3 regions of the Desulfofundulus sp. JL263-se genome follow, and region 2 is predicted to be linked to each of the others. Evidence: riboswitches for the same ligand, from Rfam matches in the RefSeq annotation. Region 2 holds a riboswitch; each other region holds the start of a gene.
The links. A riboswitch is a leader RNA that binds a small molecule or an ion and turns the genes downstream of it on or off. The one in region 2 is predicted to bind cyclic di-GMP.
Positions count from the first base shown of each region.

Region 1: another riboswitch for cyclic di-GMP. It lies ahead of flgB (flagellar basal body rod protein FlgB); the one in region 2 lies ahead of ACX4JR_RS06440 (chemotaxis protein CheW).
Region 3: another riboswitch for cyclic di-GMP. It lies ahead of ACX4JR_RS01165 (methyl-accepting chemotaxis protein); the one in region 2 lies ahead of ACX4JR_RS06440 (chemotaxis protein CheW).

Region 1 covers NZ_CM149993.1:1,717,938-1,728,266, reverse strand. The annotation lists gene fliI (flagellar protein export ATPase FliI) at 1-798, opposite strand, end outside; gene ACX4JR_RS08795 (FliH/SctL family protein) at 795-1,517, opposite strand; gene fliG (flagellar motor switch protein FliG) at 1,501-2,511, opposite strand; gene fliF (flagellar basal-body MS-ring/collar protein FliF) at 2,522-4,069, opposite strand; gene fliE (flagellar hook-basal body complex protein FliE) at 4,100-4,393, opposite strand; gene flgC (flagellar basal body rod protein FlgC) at 4,429-4,872, opposite strand; gene flgB (flagellar basal body rod protein FlgB) at 4,872-5,276, opposite strand; cyclic di-GMP riboswitch class I at 5,442-5,528, opposite strand; gene ACX4JR_RS08765 (flagellar protein FlaG) at 5,651-6,010, opposite strand; gene flgN (flagellar export chaperone FlgN) at 6,038-6,508, opposite strand; gene fliS (flagellar export chaperone FliS) at 6,521-6,898, opposite strand; gene ACX4JR_RS08750 (flagellar hook-associated protein 2) at 6,916-8,490, opposite strand; gene ACX4JR_RS08745 (COG1470 family protein) at 8,734-9,909, shown strand; gene ACX4JR_RS08740 (ABC transporter ATP-binding protein) at 9,912-10,329, shown strand, end outside.
Region 2 covers NZ_CM149993.1:1,257,530-1,267,858, forward strand. The annotation lists gene ACX4JR_RS06395 (ADP-ribosylglycohydrolase family protein) at 1-855, shown strand, start outside; gene ACX4JR_RS06400 (Fur family transcriptional regulator) at 1,043-1,477, shown strand; gene ACX4JR_RS06405 (metal ABC transporter substrate-binding protein) at 1,483-2,424, shown strand; gene ACX4JR_RS06410 (metal ABC transporter ATP-binding protein) at 2,417-3,157, shown strand; gene ACX4JR_RS06415 (metal ABC transporter permease) at 3,192-4,010, shown strand; gene ACX4JR_RS06420 (NUDIX domain-containing protein) at 4,060-4,620, shown strand; gene ACX4JR_RS06425 (anthranilate synthase component II) at 4,822-5,430, shown strand; gene pabB (aminodeoxychorismate synthase, component I) at 5,399-6,802, shown strand; gene ACX4JR_RS06435 (aminotransferase class IV) at 6,818-7,675, shown strand; cyclic di-GMP riboswitch class I at 7,829-7,913, shown strand; gene ACX4JR_RS06440 (chemotaxis protein CheW) at 8,094-8,510, shown strand; gene ACX4JR_RS06445 (methyl-accepting chemotaxis protein) at 8,573-10,329, shown strand, end outside.
Region 3 covers NZ_CM149993.1:212,402-222,730, reverse strand. The annotation lists gene ACX4JR_RS01175 (glycosyltransferase family 4 protein) at 1-696, opposite strand, end outside; gene ACX4JR_RS01170 (chemotaxis protein CheW) at 907-1,326, opposite strand; gene ACX4JR_RS01165 (methyl-accepting chemotaxis protein) at 1,331-3,247, opposite strand; cyclic di-GMP riboswitch class I at 3,404-3,488, opposite strand; gene ACX4JR_RS01160 (hypothetical protein) at 3,669-3,878, shown strand; gene ACX4JR_RS01155 (Hsp20/alpha crystallin family protein) at 3,900-4,334, shown strand; gene ACX4JR_RS01150 (hypothetical protein) at 4,356-4,784, shown strand; gene ACX4JR_RS01145 (hypothetical protein) at 4,922-5,086, shown strand; gene ACX4JR_RS01140 (hypothetical protein) at 5,758-6,807, opposite strand; gene ACX4JR_RS01135 (hypothetical protein) at 7,149-7,301, shown strand; gene phoU (phosphate signaling complex protein PhoU) at 7,291-7,806, shown strand; gene ACX4JR_RS01125 (hypothetical protein) at 7,947-8,165, opposite strand; gene ACX4JR_RS01120 (PstS family phosphate ABC transporter substrate-binding protein) at 8,355-8,633, shown strand; gene ACX4JR_RS01115 (response regulator) at 8,664-9,275, opposite strand; gene ACX4JR_RS01110 (N-acetyltransferase family protein) at 9,504-10,058, shown strand; gene ACX4JR_RS01105 (M20 family metallopeptidase) at 10,114-10,329, opposite strand, start outside.

The sequences.
Region 1 (10,329 bases), 460 kb from region 2:
GGCAAAGCGGGTGATGGAATCCATGAGCAGCAATACATTTTTGCCCCGGTCGCGGAAGTATTCCGCTATGGCGGTGGCCACAAAGGCCCCCTTAAGGCGTACCAGCGCGGGCTGGTCAGAGGTGGCGGACACTACGACGGATTTGGCCAGGCCGGACTCCCCCAGGTCGTTTTCAATGAAATCCAGGACCTCCCGGCCCCTTTCCCCTATCAGGCCGATGACGTTAACATCTGCCTCGCCGTAGCGGGAAATCATGCCCAACAAGGTACTTTTACCCACCCCGCTTCCGGCAAAAATGCCCACCCTCTGTCCCCTGCCGCAGGTAAGGAGGGCATCAATGGCCCGGATGCCGGTGGAGAAGATCCCGGTAATGGGCTTCCGTTCCAGGGGGTTGGGCGGTGAATTATCCACCGGGAAAGGAGTCCCGGGGAAAACCTCCGTCTTGTCGGCCCCGGAAATGGGACTTCCCAGCCCGTCCAGGATTTGTCCCAAAAGGTGGTCTCCCACCTGTACTTTAAGGGAATTTCCTGTGGGAATGACCGGGCAGTCGGGATAAATACCTTGCAGGTTGTCCAGGGGCATCATAATGGTTTTGTTTTCCTTAAAGCCCACAACTTCTGCCTGTACAGGATGCCGGCGTCCGGGAACCACTATATTGCAAACTTCGCCCACCCGGGCACTTATGCCCCGCACTTCAACAGTGAGGCCTATCACCCGGGTTACCCTGCCTACAGTTCGGAGGACCCGGCTGTTTTTTACCTTCTCCCGCCAGGGGGTAAGGTCTATGCTGCCTGTCATTCGTTTTTTCGTTCCACTCCCAGGCTTTCCAGTATGGCTTCCCAGCGGGCCTCCAGGGTGGCCTCTACCTTTCCGTGTTCTGATTCTACAATGCAGCCTCCCGGGGTAATTGAATCATCACTTAATAAGTTCAGGGAAGCGTGGGCAGGCAATAACCTTTTTAATTCTTCAGTGTTTTTTTCAAAGGTTTCCCGGTCGGCGGGGTTAAAAAAGATGGTTATATATTCTCTGTCTTTAACCAGCTGCAGGGCTTCCCGGGCTATGGCCAGTACCGTCTCGGGGTCTAAGGAGAGCTGCCGGGCTAAAATTTTTTCGGCGATGTCCACGCTCAGGCCTATAATTTCCCTTTCCAGGGATCCGAGGGTTTTGTTCCTTTGTTCTTCGGCTTGTTTTAAAACCTGCCGGGCCCGGCTGCGGATTTCTTCGGCTTCGGCCCGGGCTTGTTCTATTCCTTCCTGGTATCCTTGCTTGTAGCCTTCTTCCCTGGCTTTTTCCGCCAGCTGCTTGGCCTTTTCTTCGGCTTCCCTTTGGGCCCGCGCCAGAATCTGCTCTGCTTCGGCTCTGGCCCCGGCAATAATTTGCCGGCCGATTTCGGAGTGATCCACTTTTTCTTGAGGTTCCCGCGGCTCGGGGAAATCATGGCGCAGCTGCAGGGTCACTTGATGTTTACTTTCCCCGTTTGGAGGGATGCTCCTTATAATTTTAGGTGAGAATGGCATCTTCCCCACCCCGGGCGATAATAATTTCCCCGCTTTCATCCAGTTGACGGATTATCTGGACGATGCGCTGCTGGGACTCTTCCACGTCCCGGAGCCTTACCGGGCCCATGTATTTAATCTCATCACGCAACATATCCGCGGCCCTCTTGGACATATTTTTGTAAATTAACTCCGCCACTTCCTCGTTGGAGCCCTTTAAGGCCCTGGCCAGATCCTTGGAATCCACTTCCCTGAGCACCCTCTGGATGGAAGTGTCGGGTAATTTTACAATATCTTCGAATACGAAAAGATTATTGCGGACATTTTCAGCCAGGTCGGGGTCCTTAACTTCCAATTCTTCCAGTATAGTTTTTTCCGTTGACCGGTCCACCCTGTTCAATATTTCAACCAGGGGTTTCAAGCCCCCTGCGGTCTCATCGTGGTAGGAAACCACCGACAGTTTTCGTTCCAGTACTTCCTCTACGTTTTTGATTATTTCCGGCGATACCCTGTCCAGCAGGGCTATGCGCCTGGCTATGTCGCCTTGAGTTTCCGGTGGGAGGGATGAAAGTACCATGGCCGCCTGCTCCGGGTGCAGGTAGGTCAGAATAAGGGCGATGGTCTGCGGGTGTTCATCCTTTATGAAATTGATCAAGTGCTTGGGATCGGTTTTACGTAAATTGCTGAAAGGCCTCTTTTTGATGGTTAGTGCAACCTTTTCCAGAATTCGCGTGGCCTTGTCCTTTCCCAGGGCCTTTTCCAGCATCTCCCTGGCATATTTCAGCCCGCCGGTGGCCACGTATTCCCGGGCCTGGACAAGCTGGACAAATTCATCAATAACGGCTCTCTGCACTTCTTTGGGAACACGGTCCATCATGGAAATTTGCTGGCTGATCTTTTCAATATCCTCGTCATGAAAGTTCTGTTTAAGAATTTTTGCAGAGATATCCGAACCGAGGGCGATAAGCAGGATTGCTGTTTTTTGCAGCCCGGTGAGCTGGGGAGCGGCACACACAAGTAATCACCTACTCTTTGAGCCATAGTTTAAGTATTTCTGCCACTTCCTCCGGCTTTTCCCTGGCCAGATCCCTTATTTTCTGTCTCTGATCAGGCTTGGGAGGAATAATGGGTTCGGGTTCCGGCGGAGGTGGTGGAGGAGGGGCTTCTTCCGCTGCTTCAGGGGGGCGAATCTTGCGCTTCCTTAGCCTGCGCACCAGCAGGAATAATATTAACAGGAGCAACAATGTGCCCGCGGCGATACCCCCGGCCAGCCACGGGTTAAGCCGGGGAACAGCCCATTTTTGTGCTGCCGGTGTTTTTTCCTGGAATACTTCCTGCAAGCTGGTATCAAAGGGCATACTGGAAACGGTGATCTGATCTCCCCTGGTGGGGTCATAGCCAACTGCGGAGGCGATAAGCCTCTGAATTTGGTTAAGCTGGCCGGTGCTGGGGGGGGTTCCGTCGGCGTCCTCCAGTACCTTCTGATCCACCACCACGGCCACGGAAAGGCGCTTTACCTCTCCCGGACTTTTGATCAAAGTTTCCTGGTAAACGTCCGTCTGGTAATTGGTAATTTGCTCTTCCCGGTTTAAATTTTCCCGGTTATCTTCTGTTATTCCGGGAAAAGTACTAAATTCACCGTCGGTACCGCCGAACCCGCGGGCGCCGCTGCTGGTGCCCTCTTCCGTTACCGTTTGCCGGCTTATTACCTGCCCGGGCCCGTAGATGGTACTGGTGGATTTCTTTTGGTCGAAATCCAGCTCCGCCGTGACCATGGCCACCGCGGCCCCCGGCCCGAAGATGCGGGACAACATCTGCTGGATACGGGTTTCCAATTGTTTTTCAAAATCCCTTTTTAACTGCTGCCAGGTGGCCGATTGCCGGGTGGTTATTCCCTCATTTTCACGCGCTAAATTATCGTTTAATATGTTGCCTTTTGTATCTATAATATGTACATTTTCCGGCTGCAAACCTTCCACCGCACCCGTAACCAGGTTTATTATCCCCTGTACCTGCTCCGGCTGCAGGCGGGCGGCGCTCTTCAGCCTGAGGACTATGGATGCCGAAGGTTTGGTTTCTTCTTCCGCAAAAAGGCTTCTTTCGGGAAGTACCAGGTGTACCCGTGCCTGTTCCACCTCGTCCAGCTGAACAATGGTGCGCCGGAGTTCTTCCTGTAATGCCCGCTGGTACCCTACATGTTGTTCAAATTCGGTTATGCCGAATTTTTGCTCGTCAAACAGTTCAAATCCCTTGTCCCCTCCCGGCAGGGCGCCGGAACTGGCAAGTTTGATACGGGTTTGATAGACCTGGTTTTCCGGAACTTCTATGGTTTTACCGCCGTTGGTAAGGCGGTAGGGAACATTCATTGATTCCAGTTCCTCCACTATGGAGCCTGCTTCTGCCGGGTCCAGTTGGGTAAAAAGAGGTGCGTAAGCGGGACGCAGCAAAATTTGGCCGAGAAAGGTCAATGTAATAAGAATTGCCGCGCCGGCGACAACGAATGCAATTTTGCGCTTGGTATCCTGAGCTTGCCACCATTCCCGCAACCTGGCAAGCAGGTTATTGGGATTCATTGGACCACTCCTAGATGTTTGGCGGGTATATTATATCTGCATGCGCATCATTTCCTGGTATGCTTCCAGCAATTTATTGCGCACCTGAACGGCAAGTTGCATGCTCAGCTTTGCTTCTTCCAGGGTAATAATAACCCGGTGCAGGTCTTGAATATCTCCAGTAAGGAATTGTTTGATTGCCCCTTCCGCTTCTTTTTGGGACTTGTTCAGGTTTTGCAGCGACTGGTTGAGCATCTGGGCAAAAGATTCTTTCTTCTTGGAAGAGGCAGCGGATTGTTTTTCCGCTAGCGTTACAGGTTGCGGAAGAATCGCATTTATATTCAACCTTTACTCTCCTTTCCCGGGTAGGGTAAGTTATTTTAGCCCCGGCTTATCTCCAGTGCCGCCAGCGCCACGTCTTTGGCTGCCTGCAAAGCGGTGACGTTAGCTTCATATGCCCTGGTGGCAGCCATCATATTGGCTATTTCATTGGTTATATTAATATTGGGGTAGGCCACGTAACCCGCCTGGTTGGCGTGCGGGTGAGAGGGGTTATACACCAGCCTGGGCTCATTTTGATCTTCGAGAATTTTAATTACTGTAACCCCTCCCGGCCGGTAACCGGTACCGGCCGGGCTGTGCTTTAATTCCCTTTTTAAAACCTGGGAAAACACCGGGACTTGCCGCCTGTAAGGGGGATTTTTCCTGTCTTCGGGGCGTCCGGTGCTGTTCATATTGGCAATATTGTTGGCTATTGTATCCAGCCACAACCGGTTTGCCGTCATTCCGGAACCGCTGATGTCAAAGGCATCGAGCAAAATTATTACCTCCCTCCCCGGATTACTTCACTTATTATAGACTTGCGCATATTGAAAATTTGCGCTGCGGTACGGTAAACAAGGGTATTTCTGGCCAGGTTAATCATTTCTTCGTCCAGATCCACGTTATTACCATTTGCCCTCATGGTGGTATTTTCCATTTTAACCACTTGAGGCTCCAGTTGGGACAGAGTTGGTATGTTGGAAATGTGCCGGGGGTGGCTGGTTAAGAGTCGCGGCTGTTTTTTGCTTAAGGCTTTTTTTAATTCTCCCTCAAACCTTACCTTTGATTTTTTAAAATTGGGGGTATTTATGTTGGCTATGTTATCTGCAATTACCTTTTGGCGTAAATTTGCCGCATCCAGTTGTTTAATTAAAGCCAGGTTAATTTTGTTGTTATTGAAAAACATGACCAATCACCTTTGGAAATAACTTTTAACTTAAATGGTTTACTACTGGTGATAAAGGCATTATTTTTCTTTACTTCAACAAAATGTTTGAACATCCTGCAAGATATTTATTATATTAAAAAATCCTCCGGAAAAGGCCAGAGGATTTTGTGTAACCTGCTTTTGCAGGGCAGCTGGCTGTCATAGGCTCAAGAGCCCTTAGACCCTCTAGCTTTGCGCCATTACCTTTCGGTAATTTTGCCTAAATATGTCGTTGTATACCATAGAATATTATATAGTTTACTGCCCAGGAAAAGTCAATTGATAATTTATTAAATGTTATCAATTTGACCTAAAAAAACAAAAACCCGCTTTAATTGCGGGCGTTTCTCAGGCTAAATCAGCTCATCCACAATTATTCCCAGCATTTCCTTGATATGGGCCACAATCTGTAATATCTTGTCCGGGGGGATTTTCCGGATTACCTCTTTGGTTTCTGAATTTATTACCGAAATCTGCATTTCGCCGCTTTCTTTGTGCAGCTTAAACCGGAGTTCCGTATTATAGGTCATCATGGTTTTATTTAACTGCTCTATTGCTTGTTGTAGCTGCTGCTCGGAAGGTTTTTCCCTTTGACTGGTTTCCGGATTATTAAATGCTTCTATTTTTTTCCGGAAATTCTGTCTTAATTGAGGACTATCGGGAGATTTCCGAAATTGAGTAACACCGGAGGGGGCTGTGCCCTGGATTTTCACTCTTTCACCTTCTTTAAAATGCTCAACTTATTTTTTCTTATCCACAAAAAATCCCTGTACCTGCCGGGGTGATTTTGTATATGTTTTGACTGAAAGTTTCCCGGCCTGTAAAGATTTCATGCGGTCGAGCAGCCGGGACATGAACTCTTTAAACCTGGCCCGGTTGTCATCATTAATCTTACGCGCTTCTTCCAAAATTTCCGTGATATCGCTTATCATATCCTCCATGACGGCATAGAGTTCCCGCCTGCCGCCCGTCTTGTCGAGCTTTTCTTTTAAAAAAGGTATTTTCCGGTCGATTTGGTCTATCATGTCAATGTATTTTTGTCTCTCATCCAGCAAATCCTGCAGGTATTGTATAAATTTTTCGCCTGTGGTGTCCCTTGTTTTAAGCGCTTCAGCCTGCTTGCGGGTTAAATCCAAAATTTGCAGGGCCAGCGCCTTTTTTTCTTCCATTAACTCAAATAAATTTTGCAATATATTATCCCTGTCCGCCATCGCATTTATCCCTTATTTTCTTCCACCAGTCTGTTTTACGGCCTGTCCCCAGGCGTCCCGCAATTCTTCTACCATTCCCAGCACTTCCTCCAGGATGACTTTATCCTTTTTGATATTTGCTTCCACCAGCCGGCGTTTCATATAATCATAAAGGCTCATAAGATTATTGGCAATTTCATAGTCGCGGTTTAATGTATCCATAAGGTAAGAAATGATATCCTGTGCCCTTATGATGGCATTACTGGCCCCTTCAATGTTTTTATCGTCAATGGCCATCATTCCCTGCCTGATAAACTTTACGATTCCGTTATAAAGGGCAAGGGTCAATTCTCCCGGCGATGCGCTCTTGATGGCGTTTTCCCGGTATTGCTGGTAAGGGTTGGCGTTCATTAATTTTATACTCCTTTCTAGCCCATGCCCAGGCCCAGCTGCTGGGCCAGCCACAGGCTCTGCTGGTTCATCTGCTGAATGGCCTTTTCCATGGCGATAAACTGCCGCCAATAGCGGTCTTCCAGCTGTTCCAGGCGTTCTTCCCTGCGCTCTATCTCTTCTTGTATGCGTTCGATTTCCTTGCCGATGAAGCTGTTGTCCACCAGGCTGTAGTTGTTGTCACTGCCGGCCTTTTCGGAAATCCTTTGCATGGCATTGTTTACATCTTCATAAAGCCTCCTGGCAATGCCCATTTCGCTGTAGTCTTCAGAATCGTGGGTGAACAGTTCCATTACAGCCTGGGGGTCTTTTTCAATGGCGTCGCGCAGCTTTTCTTCATCTACCACCAGCTTGCCGGACGTATAATCCGCCGTGGTGGTGATGCCTATGTCGGCCAGGCGGTCGTAGTCAGGGTTGCTGGTTGGAACCACTGCCGACATGGTAAAGCGCATTTTAGAAAATATGCTGTATAAAATGGGGTCGTTGCGCAAAAGGCCGCTGCGGGCCTTTTCAATCCACCTGTCAATCTGGTCGTCGGTAAGCTTTTCCCTCTGCTCGTCGGTGAGGGGCATGTAGTCCCGGTAGCGCGGCTCGTGCAGTTTATCGCTGATGGCCTCGATGACATTATTGTATTCGTTTATGAAATTAACAATGGAATTGAAGACGGCGTCGGTGTCGCTGGTGATGGTGATGTTGACGTCGGTACCCGTGTCGTCTTTTAATTCCAGCGATATGCCATTGACAGTCACATTGTTGGTGGAACTGGTGAGGACGGTGTCCCCGAAGGTGAAGCTGGCGTCCTGGCCCTTTTGATTGGCAGGAAGATTCGCATAATTAGGATCGGTTTCGGGTTCATCGATTTTAAAACCGCTGGTTTTAAGTAATAAACCTAAGACGTTACTGCCGTCTGAACCGGTAGCATCTGATAAAAATCCGCTACTATCACTGATTACGTTAATAAATTCGTATTTTCCAGTTGATTCGGTGGTGAGGAAAAACCTGTTTAAAGTGGAGTCGTAACTTGCTTTAATGCCGAGGTCGGCACTATTTATCTCGGAAACTACTGTGTAAATGGTATCCGAGCCCGTATCGAACTCAAAGACTTGACTGCCTTTGCTTCCCTGCAGTTCAAAGCTTATGGTTCCGCTGAGGCCAAACTGCTCTGCCAGGGTTTTCGTGCTGCCATCCTCATTCTTTTCGTCGGCTAATCCAGACTGGCTGCCCTTGAAAACACCTGCTGCCAGCTGGCTTATGTTTACGATATAAGTTCCCGGTGCGGCACTGGGGTTTGCCGTGGCCGTAAGCACGCTTTCATCGGAAGAGGATGCTTTCTTGGCCAAATAAGTGGACTGCAGCTTCATATCAAAAACAATATCCCGGAAGCTGCGCAACCTGGTATTTATCTCCCGGTAATCTTCCTGTTTCCACTCCAGGATCTGTTTTTCCTGTTCCAGCTTCTGCACCGGTGCCCGGTGCGCCTTCATTAACTCTTCCACAATGGAATCTATATCCATCCCGGAGGCCAAACCGCCGATACGTAGATTGGAGAACATAATAACCCTCCCTAGCGCCGTCTGCTAATAACTTATTCGGCACAAAACATCTAAATATTTAGTACTTGAAGGGGAACTTTTTTAAGAAGGTTTTTAAGGGCCAGGCAGCCCGGGTACTTGCTTGACTTGTCTAACTTTTAAAGATAACATAATTTTGTGGAATACATCAATAACCTCCATGCCGCCTGCGGAGCAGCAGGTGGCGCAAGGCTTTCATATAAAAAACCTGTGGAGGTGGTATTGATGCAGAAAAAAAACAGCAAAGCAGCAGTCTTTTTCTTAACAATTTTAGTAATATTGGGTCTAATGGTGAACCCCTTTTCTGCCCAGGCCCGCACAGGTTTGGAACTGTCGACGGATTATCCCGGAATTACGATTACACCGGGAGAAGATCTTACCTTCGACTTGCAAATTAAAAATAACGGGCTGGCTTCACAGGCCGTTAAATTGAGCGTGAAGCAAAAGCCGAAGGGATGGAAAACAGTCCTTAAGGGCAACGGTAAAATAATTCACCAGGTTTATGTAGGCCGCAACTCTGCGGCGGGTGCGACATTGCATGTTAAAGTGCCGGATAATGCCTCCCCCGGCAGCTACGGCATTATAGTCGAGGCTGCCGGTGTAAGGGACGGCTGGGATAATTTGCGCCTCGATATTGCCATAACTAAGGAAAATATAGGACAAGACGAACTGGTGACCCAGTATTCAGAGCTCAAGGGGCCCGGTGATGCTACATACAACTTCAGGCTGGATTTATCCAATAACAGTTCCAAAGACCGCTCGTACAGCCTCAGCGCAAAGGTGCCTGAAGGTTGGCAGGTATCATTCACCCCGGCATATAAGGACCAGCAAATTGCCAGCTTGACCGTTAAGGCAGGCCAGACCGAAGGCCTCAATGTTATGATAGTTCCCCCGGCCCGGGTGAAGGCCGGCAAATACACCATACCTGTACAAGCAGTAAGCGGCAGCGAAAAGATCAGTACCGACCTGAATGTAATTATCACCGGCTCGTACGAACTGGAATTTACCACTCCTTCAGGCAGGCTGAGTGCAGACATAGTGGCGGGCAAAGAAAAGGAAATTACCATGGAAGTCCGCAATACCGGCAGCACGGAACTGCACGACATCAGCTTTTCCGCGCAGGCACCCCGGGACTGGTCGGTAAAATTTGACCCCGAAACCGTAGATGTGTTGAAGCCGGGAGAAACACGGCAGATTTCCGCCGTCATTAAAGCCAGCGGCAAGGCCATTGCCGGGGACTATGTTGTTTCTCTCAGTGCCGACACCAGAGAAACCCGTGATGAGGCTGACCTGAGGGTTACCGTTAAGACTTCCACTTTGTGGGGCGTACTGGGCCTGCTTATCGTTTTGCTGGTAATAGCCGGGGTATACAGGGCCTTTCGTGTTTACGGGAGGAGATAAGCATGGCTGCGGGGGAAGAGCCAATTATTAAAACCATAAACCTCACCAAGCGCTACGGCAATATAACTGCCGTGAATAAGCTCAATTTGCACGTAATGCCGGGAACCATATTCGGGCTGTTGGGCCCCAACGGGGCAGGCAAGACGACCATTATCTTGATGCTCCTGGGGCTGAGCGAACCCACGGAAGGCCGGGCAATTGTTAACGGCTGCGATGCTACCAAAAACCCGCTGGCCGTAAAATCCATTACCGGCTATTTGCCGGACAATGTGGGCTTCTATAACGAGCTCACGGGCTGGGAAAATTTAAGCTATACAGCTGCGCTTAACGGCATAACGGGCGAGCAGGCGCGGAAAAGAATAGAAGCAGCCCTGGAGCGGGTGGGCCTGGCGGAAAAAGGAAACAGAAAAGTAGGGGAAT
Region 2 (10,329 bases):
AAGGACGAAATAAAAGAAAAACACGGTATACTGCGGGATATGGTCGGGGGAGGAAGACTTAATTTAAAGCCCGGTGAATTTACAGATGATACCCATATGCTCTTGCATGTTGCCGAGGGAATTCTGGCCAATCCAATGTTCCCTGTGGAAGAGGTTGGCAGGCGCTTTCTGGCCTGGTACAGGGCCCGGCCCCATTATGTAGGGCGGACTACCGCCCTTTCATTTAAAAATTATCTCCGGCTGGGTAACTGGAAGGAAGCAGCCAGGGCAACGGCCAGAACCATAAACAAAATGGATAGTAACGGGGGGCTAATGCGTACCCTGGCTGTTACTTTCGGGTACCAGAAAGATTTAGGATTAATGGCTTACTGGTCAAAGGAAATTGCAAGCATGACTCATTACAGTGAAGAAGGGGCGGCATGTTGCATTTTTTATAACTACCTGGTATTTTTGGCCGGGACTTCTAAAATCTCCAAAAGGAAAATGATTACCGCAGCCCTGGAATTTACCGATGAGCAGTGTAAAAGATTAGATTTGAATCCATCAAATTTTTTCTGGTTTATGATCAAATATATACAGCCGGGCGCTGAGGAACTGTTGCCCAAAGGAGATGCAATGCACACCCTGGGCACCGCGGTACAATGCTTTTTACATGAAAATTCCTTTGAAGATACTTTGGTTTGTGCAGTTAACCGGGGTGAGGATACTGATACGGCGGGAACGGTGACCGGTGGCCTTGCCGGCGCGTATTACGGTTATCGGTCTATTCCTGACCGCTGGATTCGCCAGTTGAAGGATAAAGAAAGGCTGGATGAGGTGGCAGAAGGTTTTTTAAAATTAAACAGCTATAAGTGAGACCATATAGCCCCCTTATAGGGGGAATTTTTATTTTGTTTGCATAAAAAAATTAAATAAGAAATATTATTAATTAAGAATAAAAAATTATGAAGCACCTTGACACGGGAGGGAAATAATAATACAAATTAGTAAATAGGAATGTTTCTTAATTAGGGTGATAAATATGGTGAATGAAAATAAGTTTTTGGATCAATTAAGAAACCACGGATACAGGGTAACTCCTCAGAGACAGGAGATAATCAGGGTTCTTTCCAGAAAAAAGGGGCACCAAAGTGCGGAGGAAATTCATAAACAAGTATGCTTGAATTATCCGGGTATGAGCTTGGATACCGTTTATCGTAATCTGGGGCTCTTAAAAAGCCTTAATATAGTCAATAAAATCAATTTTAACGGGAAAAATCACTATGAACTTAATATCGGCGACGGCCATTACCACCATCTTATTTGTTTGAAATGCGGAGAATCCCAAAAATTAGATTTTTGTCCCCTGGAATTTTTGGATTGGCAAAAGATACTTAAAAACAGTTTTAAAGTTAAAAAACACCGCTTTGAGGTTTTCGGGTATTGTTCGGCCTGTATGGATAAAGAAGAAAATCAAGGAAGGGAGGAGAATGATTGATCTTAATGCGCAGAAAAGTTTTTATCTTAACTTTGGCTTTAATAAGCCTGGGATTAATTTTCACAGGTTGTTCCCAGGAGGTAAGCAGTAATTCTCCGGAAGGAGATGAACTTACGGTATTTACAACGATTTATCCTGTACATTACTTTACCTCTGAAATCGTTGGCAATAAAGGAAAGGTTATAAGCTTGATTCCCGCCGGGAGCGAACCCCACCATTGGGAACCCTCTCCCGGAGACTTGGTAAAATTAAATAATGCCAACGCCTTGGTTTATAACGGTGCCGGTATGGAATACTGGTTAAGGGACGTGCTAAAGGCGCTGGAAAAAGATGTTAAAGTTATAGATTGCAGTAAGGGAGTCGATTTGTTGGAGGTGGAGTCCGGACGTCAAGAGAATGGGGCCGTAGGTGCCCGTGTTGACCCGCACATTTGGCTGGACCCGGTGAATGCCATTGTTATGGTGGAAAATATAACAAGGGGGCTTTCTGAAATTGACCCCGATAACGCGCAATATTTTAAGGAGCGGCGGAATTTACTGGTTGAAAAATTGACAGAGCTTGATAAGGAGTTCAGCCAAACGCTGAAAGAGTTGGATAAGAGGCAAATCGTTGTATCCCATGCGGCATTTGGGTATATGGCCAGGCGTTACGGGCTTGAGCAAATTCCGGTGCGGGGACTTTCAGCGGAGGTTGAGCCCGGGCCGGCACGCCTGGCTGAAATAGTAAAAACCATTAGAGACCGGGAGATTGGGTGTGTTTTTTTTGAGTCTTTGGTTAGCCCGAAAGTTAGCGAAACCATTGCCCGGGAGGCCGGTGTAAAAGTCCTTGAACTAAATCCTTTGGGCGGATTATCCGTGGAAGATGAGAAAAACGGTGAGAATTATTTTTCCCTGATGCGCAAAAATTTGGCGCACCTTAAAGAAGGGCTGGGGACAAAAAATGAGTAAAAGTCCTGTTGTAGAATTACAGGAAGTTTATTTCACCTATGGGTGCCATCCCGTACTGGCTGGAGTCAATTTTAAAGTTTATCCGGGAGAAAGTATTGGTATTACCGGGCCCAACGGAGCGGGCAAAACAACCCTTTTAAAGTTAATTTTAGGACAATTGCGGCCCCAAAAAGGCAGGATAAAACTCTTTGGTGTGGACAGCGTATCGTTTAAGGAGAGGCACCTTATAGGCTACGTTTCTCAAAATGCCCGCCATTTTAACAAATCTTTTCCCGCTACAGCCAGGGAGGTTGTGGCATCCGGGCGGGTTGCTGTCAAGGGCCTTTTTCGGTGGCTGAAAAAGGATGACTACCGCATTGTTGACGAGGCCCTGGGTTTGGTGGGCATGTTGTCCAAGGGTAACCAGAGGATCGGCACAATGTCCGGCGGGCAGCAGCAAAGAGTCTTACTGGCCAGGGCCCTGGCAGCGGAGCCCCGGCTGCTCATTCTGGATGAGCCTACAGCAGGATTGGATGTATCGGGCAGAAATGAATTGTACGGAATTCTTGCCAGGTTAAATAAGGAAAAAAAAGTTACCCTGCTGCTGGTATCCCACGATGTTGAAGAAATATCATGGCTTATTACCAGGCAAGTGTGTCTGAACAAAACATTGTGCTCCTGCCAGAAGAGTGTATACAGTGACGGGCGGAATCTGGTGGGGGAGCCGTGTGCCAAAACATTGGCCACTGTATAAAAATTTTCGGGCGGTTCCGGGGGGGGGGGACAGGATGGAGATATTTTCTTATGCCTTTATGCAAAAGGCCTTTATCGTAGGAATAATTGTAGGAATTATTTGTCCCGTAGTAGGGCTGTTTATAGCTTTGCGGCGCCTGGCCCTGGTGGCCGATGCTTTATCTCACCTGTGTCTTTCCGGTGTTGCAGCGGCCCTTTTTGCAGGTACTCACCCCGTGCTTACAGCGTCAGCTTTTGCAGTGGGAGGGGGCCTGCTGCTGGAAAGATTGCGGGTGGCCTATAAAGATTATGCCGAACTGTCCCTGGCAATTATCCTTTCCGGGGGGATAGCCCTGGCAGCGGTATTAATGGGGCTTGCCGGAGGCTTTAATGCCAGTTTTATGGGTTATCTCTTCGGTAGCTTGGTTGTCATGAACCCCGCCGATGTTTGGATTATAACGGGGATTGGCGGTTTGGTTCTGGTAATGGTGGCCCTTTTTTATAAAGAATTATTTTATGCGACCTTCGATGAAGAGGCCGCGGAGGTAAGCGGAATTCCGGTAAGGTTATTAGGAATGGGCTTTATGATACTGACGGCCCTAACCATTGCCGTGGCCATGAGAATCGTAGGGATATTGTTGGTTGGTTCCTTAATGATACTGCCGGTTGCGGTCAGCCTGCGGTTAGCCGCCAGCTTCCGGTCCGCCTTGGGCCTTTCCATTCTATTCAGTGAATTATCTATATTTTTAGGTCTTATTATTTCTTTTTACATGGATTTGCCCCCCGGCGGCACCATTATACTTACTTCCATTGTCATTCTGATAACCGTTCTGGCAGTCCGGGGGAATGGGCACAGCTGGGTTACGGGAAATTAGGGAACTGTATAATAAAAATAATACATAAAAGGTTGGTGGTATAAGCGGAATGGTAAAAGCAGGTCAGCGCTTTTTTTTCTGTCCCATGTGCGGTGGAAAATTAAGTTATAAAAATTATAACGGACGGTACAGGCTTACCTGTACGTCATGTACTTACATATTTTATGAAAACCCCATCGTGGGAGTGGCTTGCATAGTCATAGACGAAAAAAAACGTATTCTTTTGGGAAGGCGGGCCAGGGGTAAATATAAGGGACTGTGGTGCATACCTTGCGGGTATGTAGAGTATGAGGAAGATGTTCACGAGGCGGCTGTGCGGGAATTCAAGGAAGAAACAAATTTAGATGTTGAGCTGGTTAGGGTGTATTCCGTGCATTCCAATTTTCACGACCCGAAAAAACACACGGTGGGGGTGTGGTTTCTGGCCCGGGTAGTGGGCGGTGATTTAAAGGCGAGCGATGAACTGGACGTTGTGAATTATTTTGAGCTGGATAGCTTGCCGCCCCTTGCCTTTCCCACTGACCATTTGGTTATTAATCAAATAAAGAGGGATGTTGAAAGGAATCGCCTGCGGCCTGAAAATAATGTTTTTGAACTATTTGACAAATGATTTGGATATCTCTTGAAACTATTGACAGAGGATTCTGAACTATAATAAACTGAAAGCGTACAACTGAAAGCTGAGTTGAGCCAGGCGAGTTGAGCTGAGAAAAAGACGAGACGACTCGGAGATTTGGGGTGAGGACCAGTACGTTTGTACTGGTCTTTTTTATTGGTAAAAACTGCCTGGGAATGTCTGGAGGTAGGATGAATGGTATTGCTTCTGGATAATTACGATTCCTTTGTTTACAACCTGTTCCAGTTTCTTGCTGAGCTGGGGGCGGAGGTGGAAGTTTTCCGCAATGACAGGATAACACTGGGGGAAATTGAAGAAATGAAGCCGGACCATATTATTTTATCGCCCGGCCCCTGCACCCCCAGCGAAGCCGGTATTTCCGTGGAGGTGGTACAGGAGTTCGCAGGGAAAATTCCTATTTTGGGTGTGTGCCTGGGGCACCAGTCCATAGGGCAGGCCTTTGGCGGCAGAGTAACAAGGGCCCGCCGCCCCATGCACGGAAAGACTTCAAATATCTGGCACGACGGCAAAGGGGTTTACCGGGGCCTATCCACTCCCTTATTGGCTGCCCGCTATCATTCCCTGGTGGTGGATAAAGAGAGATTGCCGGATATCCTCCAGCCGACATCATTCACCGGTGACGGGGAATTGATGGGTATAAGGCACCGGTGCTTTACCGTGGAGGGCGTTCAATTTCACCCGGAATCCATATTGACCGGGGAGGGGAAAAAGCTGCTGGCCAATTTTCTTTCTTTACGCGGAGGTGAGTGGGTTGGAAACATTACCCCTGGTAAGGCAAGTTGACCTGAAGGCCGACGGGCCTTTGCTGTACAGCGCCTTAAGGAATTTGCCCCATAGTTTTTTGCTGGATACCGGGATGGAAGTGCGCGGCCTGGGCTACCACTCTTTCATCGGCGCACTTCCCTTTATAGTATTTGAGGCCAAGGACGGCCTGGTCAGGGTGATGCGTGACGGGAAAATGAGCCAATACAGGGGCCGGCCCTTAGATGAGCTGCAGCGCCTGATGAAGGAGCTTGCCATGCCGCCCGCCAATACCGGCTTTCCCTTTAACGGGGGGGCTGTAGGTTATTTTAGCTATGACCTCGGCCGGTACCTGGAAAAATTACCTGCGCGGGCCGAGGATGACCTGAAAACACCCGATTGCTGCCTGGGGTTTTATGATGTTATTGCCGTAATCGACCACCGGCAGGGGGCAGTGCATCTTATTTCCAGCGGCCTTCCCGAGAGGGGAGAGCGGGCAGTGGCCAGGGCCCGGGCCCGGCTGGATGAGATGGAGGCATTATTAGCCCGCCGGGCGGAAAACTATATGGGGAACCTGGATCACGGAATCCTGGAAGGCCACTTCACCAGGGAAGAATACATGCAGGCTGTTCAGAAAGTAATTGATTATATTTACGCCGGGGACATTTTCCAGGCCAACCTGTCCCAGCGCTTTTCAGTGGGCTTTCAAGGCGATCCGTGGGTACTTTATTGCAAATTACGGGAAATCAACCCGGCCCCCTTTGCGGCATATCTAAATTTCGGCCAGTTCAAGGTAGTATGTGCTTCCCCGGAACGGTTCTTAAAAGTAGAAGGCGGTAAAGTGGAAACCCGGCCCATCAAGGGTACCAGGCCCCGGGGTAAAACTCCGGAGCAGGATAAAATGTTAAGGGAGGAACTTTGGCACAGTGAAAAAGACAGGGCCGAATTAATGATGATAGTCGACCTGGAGCGCAACGACCTGGGGCGGGTGTGCCGGGTGGGCTCGGTGCGGGTTCCGGAATTGGTGCGCCTGGAGGAATACGCTACGGTATTTCACCTGGTTTCAACGGTGGGAGGAGAGCTGCCGGAAGACAAGGACGTGGTGGACTTGTTGAAAGCAGCTTTTCCGGGAGGCTCCATAACCGGTGCCCCCAAGATACGGGCCATGGAAATAATCGAGGAACTGGAGCCGGTGCGCAGGGGAATATATACCGGGTCCATAGGTTATATAGGTTTTGACGGCTGCGCCGACTTAAACATAGTTATTCGCACTATTATTATTAAAGAGAACAAGCTTTACTTTCAAGTAGGGGGCGGGATTACCGCCGACTCGGATCCTGCTGCCGAATATGAAGAAACCCTGGACAAGGCCAGGGCCATGATGAGGGCCCTTGGCCTGGACAGGCCGCAATGAGGGGGGTAAAAAAAAGTGGGAAAGTATATCTGTGTTAACGGTGAGATTGTAAGCCGCGAGAATGCAGTGATTTCGGTTACAGACCGGGGCTTTTTGTACGGGTACGGGCTTTTTGAAACCATGCGCGTGCTGGGCGGGCAGCCGGTTTTCCTGGATAAACACCTGGACAGGCTGGTAAATTCCGCAGCAGAAATAGGCTTGCAAATTGCCGGCGGCAAAAAGAGATTGGCGGCCATGCTCGAGGATACCATTGAAGCCAACCGGCTGGAAAACGGCAGTTTGCGCCTCACCGTTACGGCAGGGCCGCTGCCGGGCGAATTCGCAGGCGAGGGAGGGGGAAACGTTATTGTTACGGTGCGCCCCGGCGAGCCCTACCAGGAAAAATTTTACCGGGAAGGTTTCAAGGCAGGCTTTTTAAAGACCCGGCGCAATGAAAGGTCTCCCTTAGTTCGCTTAAAAACCCTTAATTACCTGGAAAACATCCTGGGACGCCGGGAGGCGGCCCGGCGGGGGTGGGATGAAGGATTATTCTTGAATAATGCCGGCTGCCTGTGCGAAGGGACGGTGAGCAATCTTTTTCTGGTGTTCAATGGAAAGCTGGTGACGCCCCATGTTGATTCAGGCTTGCTTCCGGGAACGGTCAGAGGCGTAGTGGTGGAGCTGGCCTGTCAAATAGGTATCGGGGTAGAGGAGCGCCCGGTACTGCCGGAAGAGCTGGAAAAGGCGGAGGAAGCCTTTTTAACCAATTCATTGATGGGCGTTATGCCGCTGGTTAATGTTGGCGGGCGTAAAATTGGTAATGGCAGGCCCGGTTCCTTGACGCAAAAGGTGATAGAAGAATATAACTGGTTGTTGGAGAACAGCCTGGAATAGCATGTGGTTGCGACGGACGTTTTACAATTCTTGAAACGCGGGATTATAATAAATTTGGATTTAGTCAGAAAATTTTGAATTTTAAATCTGTGCAGGACAAGATATGTAGAATATAGTATCTTTAGGGTAAAAGAGGAAAGGTAAATTATAGAATTAAAAACCGGGCAAACCGGTTGAAAGGCCGGGACGCAAAGCTGTGGGCCTAAGGCTTTTAAGCTATGGCTGCCAGGCTGCTTAAATAATTTTTAAAGGTTAGTTTTAAGCGGTCACGAGCAGTATGGCCGCTTTTTTCGTTACTTTTGACTTTCTGAAAGGAGGTGGAGGTTTTTAGTGTCTACGGCAAATTCAATCTTTTGTAAAAAAATGTAACAAGAAACTTATACGGAATGTTACCTTAGTATTTTGGGAGGGAAGTTGCTTGACTGCAAACAACCAGATAGTTGTTTTCGGGTTAAATAATCAGCAATACGCGTTGCCCGTAAGTAATGTATCAGAAATTATTCGGGTAATGGAAGTAACCAGAGTTCCAAATATGGAACATTATTACAAAGGGATAATAAACCTCAGGGGTTCGGTTATTCCTGTTATGAGCTTAAGTTTACGCCTTGGTCTGGAGGAGAGCGAGTTAGATAAGGATTCTCGAATTATAGTCTTAGAAAAGGATAAAGTAAAAATTGGTTTAATTGTTGATAATGTTTTTTCGGTAACCCAGTACTCCGAAAATGAATTAGAAGAGCCGGAATCAATGAATACCGGGTACCAGTTTATTGATGGCATTATCCACCAGCAAGATAATATAATTTTACTTTTAGCCCCGGATAAGATACTGGATTAATTTATATAGTTTACAACCTATTGAAAGGATGGTGCTTTTTGAATAGTCTAAGGTTAAAATTAATGCTTATAATTGTCGTTACCACAGTTGTGGCATTGGGGGCCGTTTCCTACCTGAATTACGGGAAAGCGTCAAATATTCTTAAAGAAGAATTATCGAAAGCGGCGGCCAATAATGCCGAGTATAATGCCCAAATTGTGGACAAGTGGCTGGAAGGTATCATAAAAGAAGTTGAAGATTTGGCTGAAACTGAAGCTGTCAAGAGTGGTGATCCGGAACAATACCTGCCGCTTTTAAAACGTGTGCAGAAAAAGCATAATGAATTTGAATTACTTTATGCCTCCGACAGGAATGGTGACAGCGCAGGGACAAACGACACAACTTTCAATATTGCAGACAGAGACTATTTTAAGGAACTTATGGAAACAGGCAAACCTGTTGTCTCTGATCCTATAGTAAGTAAAGCCACGGGTAACGATATTATCGTAGTGGTAGCCCCAACATATAAGGGGAATGAAACAACACCAAGTGGATTAGTGGGTGTTTGTGTTGCATTGGGCTACTTGCAAGAACTGGTTAAAGAAATGAAGATAAGCGGGTACGGGTACGGATTCATACAAAACTCGGACATGACTACCATTGTTCATCCCGATAACAAATGGGTGGGTAATAAAAAACTCGCCAGTGCCGGTGACAGCCGCTTAACGGAATTGGTTCGTCGCATGACTGAGGAAAAAAAGGGTTACGGGACTTATGCCTATCAGGGTAGCGAAAAAATGCTGGCCTTTGCCCGGGTGGAAACAACCGGTTGGTCTATTGCTCAGACAGCAGACATAGCAGACGTACTGGCACCCCTGGGAACTATCCGTAATGCTAACCTTTCGGTAACCCTAATTGCCATGCTTATCATGCTAGGCATCGCCCTGCTCATTGCCAACTACATATCCAAACCCATAATAAAGCTGAGTCAAACAGCTGAAGCCGTTGCCCGGGGAGACTTAACAAAGAAGGTAGACGTGACCGGCAAGAGTAAGGACGAAATCGGTTTTCTGGCAGGAGCATTTCAGAAAATGGTGGATAATCTAAAAACCATGATTGCCGATATTCAAGATAATTCCGATAAACTGGCTTCTTACAGCCAGGAACTGGCCTCCTCCAGCGAAGAAGTGAGCGCTGCCGTGGAAGAAGTGGCCAGCACCACCAACGAAGTTGCGGCCACCTCCAGCCAGGGGGCGGAAAGTGCAGAAGCCGCAGCTGAAGAATCCGAGCAGGTACGGCAAGTGGCGGAGGAAGGCAACCGGGCCGTGCAGGAAACCGTGGAAAAAATTAATTCCATTTCCCAGTCATCCCAGACCGTTGCCGCGGCCATCAAGAATCTCGGGGAGCAGTCTAACCAAATCGGGCAAATTATCAATACCATTACCAATATAGCGGACCAGACCAATCTTTTGGCTTTAAACGCTGCCATCGAGGCGGCCCGGGCCGGGGAACACGGCAGAGGATTTGCCGTGGTGGCTGAAGAAGTTCGAAAACTGGCCGAGCAGTCTGCCGAAGCAGCAAGCGAAATAACGGGCTTGATTGAAAAAATACAGGTTGGGGTTAAGGAAGCCGTAACGGCCATTGACAACAGCGTGGCGGAAGTAGACGAAGGAGTTCAAGTGGCCAATAACGCCGGTGCCGCCCTGGAGCAGATTATTAAGGCGGTGGAAAGGAACACGGCTGTGATCAAGGATCTGGCTGCCGGCTCCAGGCAGGCTGCTGAAGGCACACAGCAGCTTTCGGCGTCTCATGAACAGATTACGTCTACCATCCAGCAGGT
Region 3 (10,329 bases), 1.0 Mb from region 2:
GGCAATCAATTCCAGAGCTTTAACGGCCACATGGGAACCCTTGTCGTAGCACATCCTGGCCGGGTGAAAAATAACCCGGCGCCCTGCCAGCCCGGGATATTCTTTCTCCGCAGCCCCGGTATCCAGCCACTCGGGCCCGATACCGTGATGCACCACCCGGATACGGTCCCGGGGATACCCGTGGCGAATTAATTCCGAGGCTATATAGCCGCTCACGGCAATGACGCCGTCCCACTGTCCGGCCAGGCGGCAGCACTCATTCCACAGGACGTCGTTCCAGGCATTGTGCGCCGTGAGCACCAGGGGAATGCCCGTCTCTTTTTTTATTTCGCCGAGAATCCCGGCGTGTACCGGGCTGAAATAATGGAAGTTGTGCGCGTGAATGATATGGGGCTTTACGTCCTTTACAAACCTCACCAGCAGGCGCCGGATATCTCCTTCCAGGGCGGAAATATCTTCGGGCAGCCGGTTCAAGTCCATCAAGGGACTTCTTTCTATATATACTCCCCGGTATTCTTCTCTTTCGGGAACCCCTTCCGCACTCCCCACCAGCATATACACTTCCCATCCCCGGCGCGCCAGGCCGGGGCCCAGTATGGCCAGGTGGGACTCCACCCCGCCGATAACCGGCGGGAAGGCCCAGTGTAACATGGCTATTCTCACTTGATCACCCCGGTAATAAAAAATGCTGACCAATAATCTTTCCCTGCAATTGCAATTGCGCAAACAGTGGAAAAACTATTGCCCAGCATAATAATATGATCAAGAAATAAAATAAATGTTTTTAATTAAAGCTTTGATTAATTATATAATTTTTTCCAATTTATAGTACAATAAATTGGAAAAAATGTCAACAATACAGACCCGCGCGGGAGAAAAAATTTACCGGGCTCTGCCCGGTTATCATCAATTTATAATTATTTTATCCAAATCTAACAGCAGTATAATATCTTCTCCGTGGTGAACAACCCCCTTAATAAACTGACCTTCAGAATTCAAAGATTCCGGTGCTTCCACTTTATCTTCCGAATACCGGGCCACTGAATAGACGCTGTCAACTATAAGCCCTAATTTAATATCGTTTTTTTCCACCACCACAATCCGGGAATCATTATTAATTTCGCCCTCTTCCATCCCCAGGCGCAAATTTAAACTTACTACCGGAACAATCGACCCCCTGAGATTGATAATGCCCTTGCAGTAATAGTCAGTATTGGGAACCGGTGTGATATCCATCATGCGAATAATTTCCGATACATGCTGAATCGGCAGGGCATATTTCTGTTTATTCAATCCGAACACCACAATCTGCTCTTGTTCCGCCATTTTTTTAAGCCTCCTCTTTATCATCCCCTGAAGGTTCGGAATCTGCCGGCCCGGTCTCGTCCACCTTGAACTTCTCCACCGTATTTTGCAGCTCTTCGGCAATGTTGGCCAATTCCTGAGCCGCGCCGGATACCTGCTGGACGGCAGAGGTAATCTGTTCGCTGGAGGCGGACAGCTGCTGCACACCCTCGCTGACCTGTTTGGCGCCGGCGGCCACGTCTCTTATCATCGTCGTATTCTTCTCCACCGCCTTAATAATTTCCTCCAGGGCGGCTCCGGCGTTATTGGCCACCTGCACCCCTTCGTTCACTTCCGCCACGCTGTGGTCAATGGCCGTAACGGCCTCTCCCACACCTACCTGTATCTTTTCTATCAAACCTGTAATCTCATTCGCCGCCCCGGCCGATTGCTCCGCCAGCTTGCGAACTTCCTCGGCCACAACGGCGAATCCCCGGCCGTGTTCCCCGGCCCGGGCCGCCTCGATGGCGGCATTTAAAGCCAGGAGGTTCGTCTGGTCCGCTATGTCAGTGATGGTACTGATGATCTGCCCGATCTGGGTGGACTGTTCTCCCAGGTTTTTGACGGCAGCGGCAACGGTCTGTGCCGAGCGGGCGATAGAATTGATTTTTTCCACCGTTTCCTGCACGGCCCGGTTGCCCTCTTCCGCCACCTGGCGAACCTGCTCGGACTCCCCTGCCGCGGTTTCCGCATTTTCCGCTCCCTGACCGGAGGTGGCCGCAACCTCGCTGGTGGTACTGGCCACCTCTTCCACGGTGGCGCTCACCTCTTCACTGGTGGAAGCCAGTTCCTGGCCGTGGGAGGCCAGCTTCTCAGAGCTCTTCTTGACGCTGGTAATCATGGATTTCAGGTTTTCTACCATTTCCTGGAATGCTGCGGCCAGGTTCCCGATTTCATCCTTCCTGCCGCGTCCCGTATCGACCTTCTGAGTTAAATCACCCTGGGCCACAGCCCCGGCTATTTTGCTGAGAGAAACTATGGGCCTGGCAATGTAAGTGGCAATGATAACAGAAATGAGCAACATTATTATGACGGCACCCAGGGTAAACAGTACTGATATCCTTTTAATTTGGGCCAGGGGCGCCATAACGTCGGCGGTATTGGCCGTTTGGAATATGGACCAGTTGGCGATTTTTATGGGAGCATAGGCCGCTTCTTTACTTACCCCCTGGAAAATATACCGGCCGTACCCCTCTTCACCTGCCGCCGCCTTCTTTCCCAGCTCGTACAGGGAATCACTCTGTTCCCATATCTTTTTATTATTCACCCACTGTTTATCCGGGTGGGCAATTATGGTCATATCACTGTTAATTATAGTACCATAACCGTGGCCCCCTATGTTCATTCCCCTGACCAGATCCTGTAAATACTCCAGGGTAACCGTGACTGCCAACAAACCCACCGGTGACAAACTATCGTTATCTTGATAAATGGGAGCGGCTATGGCCACTACCATTTGTTTCGAGGACTTGCTTATAATAGGGTCGGAAACAACGATCTTGCCGGTTTGCATCACTTCCTGAAAATATTCCCGGTCAGATATGTCATAGATTGTATCCCCACCGGTAGTGGTATGGGCACTGCCGGTGCTGTCCGACACCACAAACATTTCATAATCAGAGTGGCGCCGGGCAATTTTTTCTAAAACCGGGTATTGTCTTTCCCAGTCCATGCTCTTTATGGCCGGTGTATTGGCCAGGGTGACCACTTCGTTTTCAATACCTTTCAACCAGTTAGTGACCACTTCGGCATTATGCCGGACCCCGTTGGAGGCGGCTTCAGTAATTTCAGCCTTTAAAATGGAGGCCGCCCGGTTATAGTTCAGCCAGGATAAGGATATTAAAATCAGTGCGGTAACCAATATTAAAATCAGTGACAATTTTGTCTTAATGCTGTTAAACATGATATCTACCCCTTTTTTTGAACAGTGTGAAAATTAAACTCCTCTCCCCCTGCATGAAATTCTACGCGACCAGTCCTTTAAAATACCCCCTCCTTCCCCGATACATAAGCATAAGGGCCATAGATACACTATGGCCCTTATGCTTAAACACAATATTTAAGCAGCCTGGCAGCCATAGCGTGAAAGCCTTAGGCCCATGACTTTGCGCCCCGGCCTTTCGGCCGGTTTGCCCGGTTTTTAAGTTTTAGTAAAAAAAACTATATTAGTAATAATACCATAATATTATAAAAATTATAAAGTTCTTTGTACAAAACTTCGATAAATATAATCATAAATCAACTAAGTAGAACGCCTTTCACCTTTTTCCTGCCGCCGCATACAATAAGTAGAAAATTCATTGCGGTGGAAGGAGGGTGGGTAATTGCCCAATAATATCAACCCCTTCACATTATTTTTAATTCTCATTCTGCTCACACTCAGTACTGACAGCCAGGCCGGTGCAAAGCTGCGATTTTTAAAAGATTTTTCAGAGCAAACCTATCGCACTCTGGCCGCCATGCGGGAAGGCATTGACGCCATGTATGACAGTTTCCAAAAGGCCCGGTCAATGTTTGCGAGCCCCTCCCGCTGATGGAGAGTGAGTTAATTGGATATGGATAAATTACTGCGCTGGCAGGAATTTGCCCAAAAAATGTACGGTAAAGATTTCTGGTCGGAGATATTTAACAATGAATTTTTGTCCGGTTTTTGGAAAATGCTCGCGACAGAATCAAATTTCCCGCGAGCCGATGTTTTTAAAAACCAAACAGAAATTATTGTCTTAATAGAAATACCGGGATTAAATAAAGATGACATAAAACTTACTGTTTTAGGAGACCGCCTGCGAATAAAGGGAGTTGTCCGGCCCCCCTATCCAAACCATACCAGTATAACTGCCGAGAGGTTTTACGGGCCCTTTGAGCGGACAATTCAGCTGCCGGAAATTGTAAGCGGGGAAGGGGTTTCGGCAAAATTCAACAACGGGCTGCTTGAAGTGCGCTTACGCCGCGATCCACGCGCTGCCGCGCAGAACATAAAAATAGAATAAAAAATAAATGTAGGGATAATTATGTCCTGTGGCACGATCAAAAAACTTAAAAGCTTACTGGGGCATTTAGCACAAAAAGTTTGCGGTGATCGCAGAAATATCGAGAAAAGGTTGCGCAGGCTGGAAGAAAAAGTACGGGATTTGGAACGAAAAAAGCCTGAATGCCCCCTGGTAATAGAACAGCTCTACGTGGAAAAAATTGAGGTTGATAAAGTAGAATTAAACAACAATATCGGCGCCATGGGAATAAAAGAATTGAGCGGGATGCTGAATATCGGGGCCAATTACGGCGGGAGAATCCCGCCGCAGGGCGTAAAGAAACAGGGAAACGATTCGCCGCCCCCCGGGTCCGGAGTTGAGAAGCGGCCCAAGCCGGGGAAAGAACTCAAATGTAATATAAGTTATAAAGAAAACAGAGAAAAATCCCGTAATGTGAACGGTGATTGCTAAAAATATCCGGGATATTTTGTTCCCGGATATTTTAATTTTTCAAAAAATTTTTTATTGCTTAATGTAACCTTTTCCTTCACAGCCGAATATTGTAAAACCAGTAATAAAAACTTAATATTTAAGGAGGTATTTTATCTATGGGTTACGGTTCCGGACCTGTAGGAAGACCCGGCAGCAAGCCTGCCAAAACCATGGGATTCCCCTTCTTCCCCTGGCTTTTTATTCTCCCCTGGCTGTTTCTTTTCCCCTGGTTCTTTTTCCCCATCTTAGGGGTTGAGCAGCAAGAAGCGGAAAAAGAATAATTATGTCTCATTCCGCGGAACGCCCCTTTTACGGGGCGTCTCACTTTTTATATCATATCGGGAGTAAAAAAAATAGAAACCCAAAACCTTATAAGGAATGGGTTTCTATCCTTATCCCATGGAAATGCTGGCTAATTTATAATTTTAGTGTTATTTACTGGCAACAGGGAAGCAGAAGGGAAGCATACCGAATACCAGCAGAATCAAGATCAAGAAAAGAATGAACGCCCCGTCAAAGTTGGGGAATGCCCCGCCATAACCCATATAAAAAACCTCCTTAACTTTTTAACTGTCTAATTGGAGCTATTTATCAACAACGGGAAAGCAGAAGGGAAGCATACCGAATACCAGTAAAATCAAGACCAGGAAGAGAATGAAGGCACCGTCAAAATAAGGGTACGGCATATTAAATAACCTCCTTAATATTTTAATTGTTTAATTAGCAGGCTACTTGCTGGCAACAGGATAGAAGAAGGGAAACATGCCGAACACCAGTAGAATCAGGATCAAGAAGAGAATGAACGCTCCGTCAAAATTCGGAAATGCTCCGCCAAATGCCATTTATATTCCTCCTTTCCTTGTTTTTGTCTTTTGACAGTACTAAAAATATGCACCCGTATTACAAAATGTTACTTGTCTTGAAAAATTTAAACAAAATTTTGGGAATTAATTTAGTTAAGGTCCTGCTTGTAAACCCGGTAAAGCTTGATAATTTCCCCCCCGAACACCGGCTTGATAATTCTTCTTTTTACAGCACTGTTGCTTTCAGCCACCTGGGACGCCTCCCCTCCGGTAAAGCCCAATTTTTTGCACCGTTTATAAAACTCCTTCAACACAAGCCAGTGAAGACCCCTGTGTTGAAATTGAGGCACTACCCCCCCGATAGCCAGCCTTATTTTCCCCCCGCTGCCATCCTTGCGTGGTTTTTTGTAAGGAATGGAAAAAAGCATGCCGGCCGGCTTCCCTTCTACCTCCATAATAATGAATAAATCGGGTGGGACGTAAGAAGACGCGTTCTTTAAAAATCCCCGGACATCATTGAAAGTCATTGGAATAAAACCCCACATCTTGGAGAAGGCTTTATTAAATATTTCTTGCAACAGTTTTGCTTCCCTGAAAAGTGCCCTGTAATTCACGGAACGGATAACAACACCCGGCGGCTTTTTAGCCCGCTCCAGCCTTTCGGGGAGGGATTCGGGGAGTTCCCAGTTAAAACATTCCAAATCGTGAATTTTGGTAAGCCCCGCTTCTTCTATTAAATTCTGGTAGTAAGGGGGATTATAAGGTATTTCCCTCTGGAGTTCGCGGTCAAAGCCTTTTATTAATAACCCCACCTGCTCGTTGGTATTCAGCGTGGCCGGGCCAATCATAACCTGCTTGCCGTTTTCCCTGAGCCATTCCGCCGCCGCCCCGAGGAGCGCTTTAGCCGCCGGTGGGCTGTCAATGCACTCAAAGCAGCCCCAAAATCCTTCCTCCGGTCTGGGATTCAAGCTGTCTATGGACGCGGTTACCCGCCCCACCGGCCGGTCCCCGTCCAGGGCAACAAAATTGGCAAAGCGCACGTGCTGCAGCACCGGGTTTGCCAGGGGCATAAAGCGCACCCTGGTGGCAGCGCTGCTTGCCGCGGGTGGGACGGCCCCTTCCCCGTAAACCAGGGAGGGTACTTCCAGAAACGCCTCCATGGCGGCACTGTTATTTACCCTCACGATTTTAAGTTCCATGTTATTCCTCCGGTTCATTCTTATTTTGTAAGCTTATGTTTGGTTGAAAACCACCCCTCTTCCATCTTTTGGCTCTATTTTGCATATTATTCAAAAACGTCATCCGGTGTTACATGCCGGGTTTTGTAATATATTGAATACCGTCCATGTAACGGCAAAGAAAAACCGGACCTTCGGGCCCGGATAAAAACAAGAACAAATCGAGGAGGGAATTTTTTTCGTTTATTGGCGCGCTAAAGGACGCCTTTTACATAAAATAAAAACCTTCTTTACAATCTTTACAATAAGTTTATGATGTCTCAAAAGAAATTTACTAAAGTAGGGGTGAGCGTTTTTTTATAATGGTCAGGGAATCCTTCCAAGAACAACTGAACCAGCTGCGGAACAACATTCTGCGGATGGGCAACCTGGTGGAAAGAGCCATAGACTTGGCCATGACGGCACTGAAAAAACATGATACGGAACCTGGCGGAAAAAGTGGTAATGGACGATGAAAAAATTGATAAGCTGGAACTGGAAATTGAAAAGCAATGCCTGCAGCTTCTTGCCCTGCAGCAGCCCATGGCCGGGGACCTCAGATTTATCAGCACGGCCCTTAAAATTGATACCGACCTGGAAAGAATGGGCGATTACGCCTGCAATATAGCCAAAATCGTATTAACCCTGAGCGATGAACCCCATATAAAGCCGCTGATCGATCTGCCCCGCATGGCGGAAATAGCGCGACAAATGATCAATGAAAACTTGACGGCCTATGTTAACAAAGACCGGGAACCGGCATTAAAGGCTGCCGAAAAGGACCACGAAATCGACCATCTTTACAATAACATATTCAGGGAACTGCTGGCACTAATGACGGATGACCCTAAAAACATACGGCAGTCCACATATTTGCTGCTGGCTGCCCGGCACCTGGAGCGCATAGGGGATCACGCCACCAATCTCAGCGAGTGGATAATATATATGATTACCGGAGAAATGCTCGAATTGAACGAGTAAGGCACTTCTTCTTCCCGGCTCCTGCCTGGTTGTCAAAACTCAGAATTAGCAGGATAAGAATCAAAAACAATGTAAAAGGATTGGCATCTATAGATGACTTCCCTTTATCCTCATTCCCTTTAATTTTTCGATTTATCAGGTCAAACTTTTCTTTTCCCATGAAAGGTCAAGGCCTCCTTGCGGCCTAAATTTTTAATGGTTTTATTTTCAAAATAATTCAAAATTTCCCTTGCAGCGGCAAAAAAAATTCGTATGAATAATTGAATTATTTCCGGGTCAATTTCTCTATTTTGATTATTATCAGCCGGATTATTATCTTTTGAATCAAGTTTATGATACGGGTATTTATATAAATGCATATTTATAGTACACCTCGCACAAAAGCCGGCTTAACCACCCTGCAACAGAAAATTAAACTATTCCCGCTCATTCTACAGCTGTATTTATACAATATTCATGATTTCTTCAAATTGTTACCAAACTCAATTTTTTGTATAACCTAAACCCCCTCAACAAACTTTTAAACTAGGACTGCCTCCAACGCCGCCATGGCCAGCTCGGTGGCTCAGGAGGAAAATGCCATCGGCTATGTGGGGCTCGCTTTCCTGGATGAGAAAGTGAAGGCCGTATCTGTAAGCAAGGAGGGGGGAAAGCCGGTAAAGCCCAGCGTGGAAGCGGCAAAATCAGGCAAATATCCCATCGTTCGCGATTTGAACATGTATACCATCGGTGAGCCCGGGGGCCTGGCCAGGGCGTTCCTGGATTTCGGCTTCAGCGACGAAGGGCAGGCCATTGTGGAAGAATTAGGCTACCTCCCCGTTAAATAATAGATTAAGCAGCGAGAGGCCGGTAGGGAATTATCCCCGCCGGCCTCTCGCTTTTTTCGGCAAAGTGAAGAAAAATTGGGAGCCCTGGCCGGGCTTGCTTTTCACGCCCACCGTGCCGCCGTGGAGATCCACCAGGTGTTTGGCGATGCTCAGCCCCAGGCCCGTACCGCCCTGTTCGCGGCTCCTGGTTTTATCCACCCGGTAAAACCTTTCAAAAACCCGGTCTATGTCTTCCGGGGGTATGCCGATTCCCGTATCGCGCACCCATACCACAACATCTTCTCCCTTTTCCGCCGCCTTCACCCGGGCCACCAGTTCCCGCGGGCTGAAGGGCTTGGTAATATAATCATCGGCCCCCAGTTCCAGGCCCAACACCGTATCTATCTCCTGGTCCCTGGCAGTAAGCATGATAACGGGCACCGTTATGCCTTCCTGGCGCAGGCGGCGGCAAATATCAAAGCCGTCCACCCGGGGCAGCATGATGTCAAGCACCACCAGGTCAGGCTTCTCATCCCGGATAATATTCAGCGCTTCTTCGCCGTCATAGGCCTTTAAGGTGGTAAACCCCTCTTTTTCCAGGTTAAATGTCACCAGCCGGACTATGGACTTTTCATCGTCAACCACCAGTATCTTTTGAGCCATATTTTAACCTCCGAAAAAGGTCTCTTACTATTAATTTTCGACCGCTTAAATTAAATTTCTGTATTTCTCCGGCCTGTGCCGGCGGATAAAAACCCGGCCATTTTCACGAACTTAAATCCCGGTTCATTCGCCGGTTTGTCAAAATGCCTGCCATGGGTTATTATAAAGATACAGGGGAGGAAAACATCCCCCGCTTTAATTAACAACTTTTAGGAGGTTTTAATTTTTATGCTCGCCAGTGCAAAAGATACCGGCGAATGCGACCGACGATGCAAATTTAAAATTTATAAGCTAAGTCAGCCGCAAAAACAGGTGAAAAAACTGGCCGGTATTTACAAAAGCGCCTACCGGGATTACCCGGAATATGCCTTTACGTTGGAAAACGATATTGTCAACTACCTGAAATCCCTTTGGGAAGAAAGCTTTCCAGACGTGCTGGTCGCCGATAGCGAGGGGGAACTGCTGGGGTTTATTGTGGTGGACACCTGCTGGACGATATGTAATGGAGAGCCCGCAGGTGAAGTACATGAATTTGCCATCGATTATAAATACCAGGGACTAAAGATCGGCTCCACTTTGTTTAAGGCAGGTATTGATTATTTGGAAAGCCGCGGCCTACAAAAAATAGGCCTCTGGGTGGGTAACCACAACAAGCCTGCCCTGGCCCTGTACACAAAATACGGCTTCAAAAAAGTGTACAGTAATAAAATGTGGACCAAGATGGAGCGGCAGGGCCAAAGAAACTATAAGGGGAATTGGAGGTTTTTAGCCGGAGTTGTGTAAAAAAACAGCGCCTCAGCTGATTTTAAAAATGCCACCTCAGCGCAGGTGGCATTTTTTAATTCTCTTTCAGCCAGCGGGCCCCGGTAATCAGGCAGGCAAATACCTCTGCCGCCTTGACCACCTCCGGTAATTCAATATACTCTTCCTCAGTATGGCTTACCGATAAATTCCCGGGCCCGAAAACCACCGGCCTCTTACCGGAACAAAACAGGTTTTCCCCGTCAGTCCAGCTGCGTATACCTCCCAGGCAGGGCTCTTCACCCAGTGCTTC